2 linked regions of the Pleomorphomonas sp. T1.2MG-36 genome follow. Each later gene encodes a partner of the first gene's protein in a complex. Links are inferred from orthologs where the notes say so. Each region holds a gene or a part of one and is shown in the gene's direction. Other genes may lie near its edges.

Evidence for each region. Proteins that work in one complex are often made in the same cells at the same time.
Region 2: the proteins of ccmB (region 1) and QQZ18_RS17955 are in contact, whole or in part, in a solved structure (PDB 8CE8), measured with the Escherichia coli proteins. The link is inferred for Pleomorphomonas sp. T1.2MG-36 from one-to-one orthologs.

What each region holds. Positions count from the first base shown.
Region 1 is NZ_CATNLY010000034.1:293,413-297,371, reverse strand. The notes cover bases 380-3,359. They hold ccmB (heme exporter protein CcmB), read left to right. Parts: upstream 380-1,525; coding sequence 1,526-2,194; downstream 2,195-3,359. Other genes in these bases: QQZ18_RS17175 (HAMP domain-containing methyl-accepting chemotaxis protein), read right to left, coding at 2,218-3,359; ccmA (heme ABC exporter ATP-binding protein CcmA), read left to right, coding at 885-1,526; acnA (aconitate hydratase AcnA), read right to left, coding at 380-569. Outside these bases: more of acnA, read right to left, coding at 1-379; more of QQZ18_RS17175, read right to left, coding at 3,360-3,959. UniProt on the Escherichia coli protein: Required for the export of heme to the periplasm for the biogenesis of c-type cytochromes.
Region 2 is NZ_CATNLY010000045.1:74,715-78,025, forward strand. What follows is about bases 1-2,822. They hold QQZ18_RS17955 (heme ABC transporter permease), read left to right. Parts: upstream 1-958; coding sequence 959-1,687; downstream 1,688-2,822. Other genes in these bases: ftsY (signal recognition particle-docking protein FtsY), read left to right, coding at 1-832; ccmD (heme exporter protein CcmD), read left to right, coding at 1,684-1,908; QQZ18_RS17965 (DsbE family thiol:disulfide interchange protein), read left to right, coding at 1,905-2,489; QQZ18_RS17970 (YggS family pyridoxal phosphate-dependent enzyme), read right to left, coding at 2,474-2,822. Outside these bases: more of QQZ18_RS17970, read right to left, coding at 2,823-3,148. UniProt on the Escherichia coli protein: Required for the export of heme to the periplasm for the biogenesis of c-type cytochromes.

The sequences.
Region 1 (3,959 bases):
AGGTACTCGAGGTTGACCTGATGGCAGATGCCGGTGCCGGGCGGCACGACTCGGAAGTTATGGAAGGCGTTCTGCCCCCACTTCAGGAAGTTGTAGCGCTCGATGTTCTGTTCGTATTCGCGGACGACGTTCTGGGTCAGCGACGAGGCGCTGCCGAAATAGTCGACCACCACGGAATGGTCGATGACCAGATCGACGGGGACGAGCGGGTTGATCTTGCCGGGATCGCCACCGAGCGCGACCATGGCGTCGCGCATGGCGGCGAGATCGACCACGGCCGGTACGCCCGTGAAGTCCTGCATCAGGACGCGGGCGGGGCGATAGGCGATCTCCTTGTCGAGCTTGCCCTTGTTGTCGAGCCAGGCGGCCATGGCCTTGATGTCGACCTGCGTCACCGAGCGGCCATCCTCGAAGCGCAGCAGGTTTTCGAGAATCACCTTCAGCGATACCGGCAGACGCGAGACGCCGGCGAGGCCGTTCTCCTCGGCTGCCTTCAGGTCGTAGTAGACGTAGGTCTTCGAACCGACCTGAAGTTCTCTCCTGGACTTGAAGCTGTCGAGCGACGGCATGCGCGGGCCCCTTTCAATGCCGGGGGCGCCTTGCCGGGGCCGGAGCGCGGCAGCGCCGGCATCCGTTCGGGGCAAGGTCCTCGCCACCGGCGAGCTGTTTGACGTTTACGTAATGGTCATATGGCGACCGGAGACTTCCTTGCGCCTTATAGAGAATAAGGTGACGCCTCACCAGACCTTGTGTACGAAATTCTACCACATGAGGCTTCATTCCGCGCGCCAAGCCCGGTTCTGCCGGGCGCGCCGCGAAAGCGGCTTACGCCATTGGCTGCGATGCTCTATTGGGAGAGACCGCCGTTTGCGCCGGAGACGCCCGTGAACCAGCCCTTCCAGCCCTTTCGCCTCGTGGTCGAGGCGCTTGGTGTCGACCGCGGCGGTCGCCGGGTGATCGAGGACATCGCCTTCGAGGTGGTCGGTGGCGAGGCCGTACTGGTCACCGGTCCGAACGGCGTCGGCAAGTCGACGCTGCTGAGGGCCCTTGCCGGGCTCGGACGCCCGGCCCAGGGTTCGGTGCGCTTTCTGGCCGATGGCGTCGCCGATCCTGAAGAGGTCGGCCGATACGCCCACTATCTTGGCCATCGCGATGCCGTGAAGCCTGCGCTGACGGTCGGTGAAAACCTTGCCTTCTGGCGGGATTTTCTCGGCGCGGACGGCGGCGCGTCGGTGGAGGTCGCGCTCGAGGCGGTCGGTCTTGCCGACCTTGCGGCCCTGCCCGCCGCCTATCTGTCGGCCGGGCAGCGGCGGCGGCTCGCCATCGCCCGCCTCATCGCCGTGCGGCGGCCGCTCTGGCTGCTCGACGAGCCGACCGCCGCCCTCGACGCCGCCTCTGAGGCAAGCCTCGTCGGTCTGATGGCCGCCCATGTGGGCTGCGGAGGGGCAATCGTCGCCGCCACCCACCTCGCCATCGGCCTTGCTGGCGCTCGTCCGCTTCGTCTCGTTGCCGGGGAGATTGCCTGATGTCGCCGCTCGTCGCGCTCTACGTTCGCGAACTGCGCCTGTCCGTGCGCATCGGTGGCGGCGCCCTGATGGGCGTGCTGTTCTATCTGATCGTGGTGACGATCTTTCCCTTTGCCATCGGTCCGGACCTCAACCTCCTGTCCCGGCTCGGTCCGGCCATCCTGTGGATCGGGGCGCTGCTCGCCACGCTGCTCGGCCTCGACCGTCTGTTCGAGGCCGATCGCGACGACGGCGCCCTCGACCTGATGGTCGCTTCGGGGCGGTCGCTGGAACTCCTGGTGATCGTCAAGGTGATGGCCCACTGGACGGCGACCGGCCTGCCGCTCATCGTCGCGGCCCCTTTCCTGTCGCTGCTCCTGGCCATGCCTGCCGACGTGACGCTGGCCACGCTGGCGACCCTTGTCGCAGGCACGCCGGCCCTGACGTTCCTCGGGGCGATTGGCGCCGGCCTGACCGTGTCGCTGAGGCGCGGCGGGCTGTTGCTGCCGATCCTGGTGCTGCCCTTCGCCGTGCCGGTGCTCATCTTTGGCGTTGCCGCGGCGACAGCCGTCGCCTTCGATCCGGCCGCCTTCCGCACGCCCTTTCTTCTCATCGTGGCGCTGACGCTGACTGCGGCGGCGATCTCGCCGATCGCCACCGCCGCCGCGCTCAGAAACGGCCTCGACTGAGATCTCTCACCGGCCGGGGCGGATCATGCCGCCCGGATGGTGACGAGGAAGCGCTGCAGTTCGCCCTGCAGACGTTCTGCCTGCGCCGACAACGCGTCGGAGGCGTGCAGCACTTCCTGGGCGGCGGCAGCGGAGTCGCCGGCCGCTTCGCCCACCTTGACGATGTTGCTCGCCACCGTGCTGGTGCCTTCGGCTGCCTTCTGTACCGAATCGGCGATTTCCTGCGTTGCCGTGCCCTGGTCGCGCACCGAGCCGGCGACCGTGTTGGACACCTTGGATATGTGACCGATAGTCTCGGTGATGCGCATGATGGCGTCGCTCGAATCGGCCGTCGATGCCTGGATCGCCGCCACCTGGGCGCCGATCTCGCTGGTGGCCTTGGCGGTCTGGTCGGCGAGCTGCTTGACCTCGGCGGCGACCACCGCAAAGCCCTTGCCCGCCTCGCCGGCACGCGCCGCCTCAATGGTCGCGTTGAGCGCAAGGAGGTTGGTCTGTCCGGCAATGGTGTTGATGAGGTCGACGACGGCGCCGATCTTGCGCGCTGCTTCCGACAGCTCGCGCACCTTGGCGGCGGTCTCGGAGGCGTCCTGCACGGCCTTCGAGGCCACTTCGGTCGACTCGTTCACCTGCCGGCCGATTTCGGCGATCGACGACGCCAGTTCCTCGGCCGCGGCGGCGACGGTTCCGACGCCGGCGGAGGCCGCTTCGGAGGCGGTGGCGACGGTGGATGCCTTCTGCGTCACGTCGGTGGAGGATTGGGAGAGCGTCTGGGCCGAGCCGTTGAGCTGCCCGGCGGCGGCGGCCAGCGACGACGCGATGCCGCCGACGGTCTGCTCGAACATGTCGGCGAGCTGGTGCACCTCCGCGCGCCGCAGTTCGGCCTGCGCCGCCGCGTCGGCCTCGCGGGCGGCACGCGCTTCGGCGGCCTGGGCGAGGCTTGTCTTGAACACTTCGAGGGCGTCGGCCATGGCGCCGACTTCGTCCTTGCGGCCGCGACCGGGGACTTCCGTCCTCAGGTCGCCGTCGGATACTTTCTCCATGGCGCGCGAGATGGCAACCACGGGGCGGGAGATGGAGCGGCCGATCACGAAGGCCAGCACAACTGCGCCAACCAGGGACACGCCGGCCACGATCAGCAGCATGCGCCGAATGGTGTCGATGAGACCGGTGGTGGCCACGCCGATCGAGGTCGATTCGACCGAGGCGGCGGCGCGGACGGCCGCCACCTTGTCGGCGATCGCCGCCGAGGCGTTGAGCAGATCCTTGGCGGTCAGCGTGCGGAGGTCGGTGGAAATCTGGTTGGCCTGACGATAGGCCTCCTGGTAGGCGGTGGCTGATTTCAGCACTTTGCCGAGCTGCGCCGCCTCCTGCCCCTCGCCGACCGCCTTGATCACCAGATTGAGCCGCTGGACGAGACCGTTGAAGCCGGCATCGGCCGCCTTGAGATCGTCGGCGGTGCCGTTGTTGAGCAGCTTGTATACCGCGAGACGCCCGGCATTATACTGTTCCGTTGCCTTGGTGGCGATCGGAATGACCTCCGGCTTGCCGAGCTTGTCCACCTTGGAGGAGAAGAACAGCATGTCGTTCTTCAGCTTGTCGCCAAGCGGGTCGACGCTTTCGCGAATGATCTTCTGCTGGCTGCCCTTGAGATCGATGAGCTTGGTCAGCACCGCGCTGTAGTCGTCGAACAGCGTGGCGATGGCCGTCATGTTGTCCTTGCGCGCACCCTCGCCGATCTTGCCGATGGCGTTGGCGATGGAAGCCC
Region 2 (3,311 bases), on another replicon or contig:
CAAGCTCGACGCCGACACACTCGAGGAACTTGAGGACGTGTTGATCCAGGCCGACCTTGGCGTTGCCGTATCGTCGGCTATCGCCGAGCGCCTGTCCGCCGAGCGCTATGGCAAGGACATCACCGACCACGAGGTGAAGACCATTCTCGCAGCCGAGGTGGAAAATGTCCTCGCCCCGGTCGCCATCCCCTTCGCACTGAAGGTCGACAAGGCGCCGCAGGTGGTGCTCGTGGTCGGCGTGAACGGGTCCGGCAAGACCACCACCATCGGCAAGCTGGCCTTGAAGTTCACCTCCGAGGGCCGAAAAGTCATGCTGGCCGCCGGAGACACCTTCCGTGCCGCCGCCATCGACCAGTTGAAGGTCTGGGCCGGGCGCACGAACGTGCCGATCGTTGCCCGCGACGTTGGCGCCGATTCGGCCGGCCTCGCCTTCGACGCGTTGACCCGGGCGAAAGCCGAGGGCATTGACGTTCTGATGATCGATACGGCCGGCCGCTTGCAGAACAAGGCCGAACTGATGGCCGAACTCGAGAAGGTCGTCCGCGTCCTCCGCAAGATTGACCCCACCGCGCCGCACGACGTGCTGCTGGTGCTCGATGCTACCACCGGCCAGAACGCCATCTCCCAGGTGGAAGCCTTCGGCCGGACGGCCGGTGTCACCGGTCTCGTCATGACCAAGCTCGACGGTACGGCGCGCGGTGGCATCCTCGTCGCCATCGCCGAGAAGTTTGGCCTGCCGGTGCACTTCATCGGCGTCGGCGAGGGGATCGACGATCTTGAGCCCTTTGCTGCCCGCGACTTTGCCCGGGCCATCGCCGGACTTGGCGACTGACGGTGCCGCCCTGAGCGTCCTTCGCGCCGCTGCGGATTGCCGGTCGCCGACGAAGCCGCTATTTGTGCAGTCTGGAATACGTCGAAGCCGCGATTGACGGCCGCGCACCCACGCTCCGAGGCAAGCATGCCCCTCGCCGATCTGGCCAATCCAACACGCTTCCTAGCACTTGCCGGCCGCCTGATCCCCTGGCTTGCCGGGCTCACCGTCATGTTGTTCGCCGGCGGTCTCGCCTTGGTCATCCGCTCGCCGGCTGATTATTTGCAGGGCGAGACCGTCAGGATCATGTACATCCACGTGCCCGCCGCCTGGTTGTCCATGCTGACCTACGCCATCATGGCCGTGTCCGCGCTCGGCACCCTGGTCTGGCGACATCCGCTTGCCGATGTCGCCGCTCGCGCGGCCGCCCCGATCGGTGCCACTTTCACCGCGCTGGCCCTGGTGACCGGATCGCTGTGGGGTCGGCCGATGTGGGGCACCTACTGGGAGTGGGATGCGCGCCTCACCTCGGTGCTGGTGCTGTTCATCATGTATCTCGGCCTCATCGCACTCTGGCGTACCATCGAGGATCCGACGCGCGGCGCGCGCGCCGCCGCAATCCTGATCCTGGTCGGTTCGGTCAATCTGCCGATCATCAAGTTCTCGGTCGACTGGTGGAACACTCTGCACCAGCCTGCCTCGGTGTTCCGTATCGACGGTCCGACCATCGACGTCACCATGCTGTTGCCGCTCGCGGCCATGGCATTGGCCTTCACCGCCCTTCTCGCCACGCTGCACCTGGCCGCCATGCGCAATGAGATTTTGCGTCGGCGCATTCGCGCGCTCGGCCTGACTGCCGCCGGAGCCGCCCGATGATCGCTTCTCTCGGCCCTTATGCCGGCTTCATTGTCCTGAGCTACGGAGCGGCCGCGCTTGCCGCCTTCGGCCTCACGTTTTGGGTGGTTCTGGATCATCGCCGTTTGAGACACACGCTGAGGACCCTTGAGGCGCAAGGCCTGACCCGCCGATCGGCGCGCGCCGCGGCTCGACTGGCGCCCGAAACATCATTGGACGCCAAGCTGGAGACGCAGGCTTGAGCACGTCTTCCCGCCGCCGCGCCAGCCTTCTCGCGCTCGTTCCGCTCGTCTTGTTTCTGGCGCTTGCCGCCTTGTTCTACGCAAGACTCGGAGCGGGCGACCCGGCGGAGGTACCGTCCGCACTGATTGGCAAACCGGTTCCCGACTTCCGGCTCGACGCCGTCGCCGGACTGACGCAAGACGGAGCATCGGTTCCCGGTCTTTCGTCGACCGACCTCGCCAAAGGCGTTTCCGTCGTCAACGTGTTCGCCAGTTGGTGCGCGCCCTGCCGTGCCGAGCATCCGCTGCTGACCAAAATCGCCGAGGACCGGCGTATCCGCCTCTACGGGCTCAACTACAAGGACGCCGACGATCAGGCGCTGCGCTTCCTCAACGGCCTCGGCAATCCCTATGCCGCCGTCGGCGCCGATCGCAAAGGTCGCGTCGGCATCGACTGGGGCGTCTATGGCGTGCCCGAAACCTTCGTGGTGGCCGACGGTCACATCGTCGCCAAGCTGGTGGGGCCGCTTACGCCCGACAGAATCTCGACGGAACTGAGACCGGCCATCGACAGGGCGCTGGGCGCTCAGGCGGCGCCGTAGTCCCGGAAGCCAAAAATGGCGCTGCCGACCCGCACATGCGTCGCGCCCTGGCCGATCGCCGTTTCGTAATCCGACGACATGCCCATCGAGCGGAAGGCCACCCCAGCCCGCCGCGCCAGTTCGTCGAGCAACGCGAAATGCGGCGCTGGCGGATCGCCGACCGGCGGGATGCACATCAACCCGGTAATGGCGAGGCCGTGCACGTCGCGACAGCGCTTCACGAAGTCCACCGTTTCGCGCGGCGCGATACCAGCCTTTTGCGGCTCCTCCCCGGTGTTGACCTGCACGAGCAGCTTGGGGAAACGGTTCTGCGTCCGCATTTCCTTGGCAAGAGCCGCCGCGATCTTGTCGCGGTCGACGCTGTGGATGACATCGAACAAAGCCACCGCTTCGCGCGCCTTGTTTGACTGCAACGGTCCGATCAGATGCAGCTCAACGCTGGGGAAATCCGCCTTTACCGACGGAAACTTGGTGGCGGCCTCCTGCACGCGGTTTTCGCCGAAGACGAACTGCCCGGCGGCGATGGCGGCACGGACATCGGCCTCCGGAAAGGTCTTGGAAACGGCGATCAACGTCACCGAACCGGTTGGCCGTCCGGCCTCCTCCTCGGCCCCCTCGATCACCGCCCGCACCCGTCCAAGCGCTTCGGAAATGGTCATGCTGGCCTCTCCATTCTCCGCCAAAGCCGCGAAGGCCCAAGTCCCGAAGGGCCGGAGGCATCTCTGTCGCCAACCCTGCCGCCTGTCTTTGGCGCACGCCGCCGTCTTGTCAATACGGCGCTGGAAACTCTACCTTGTTTCGCCATCTTCTGATCTTTAAGTG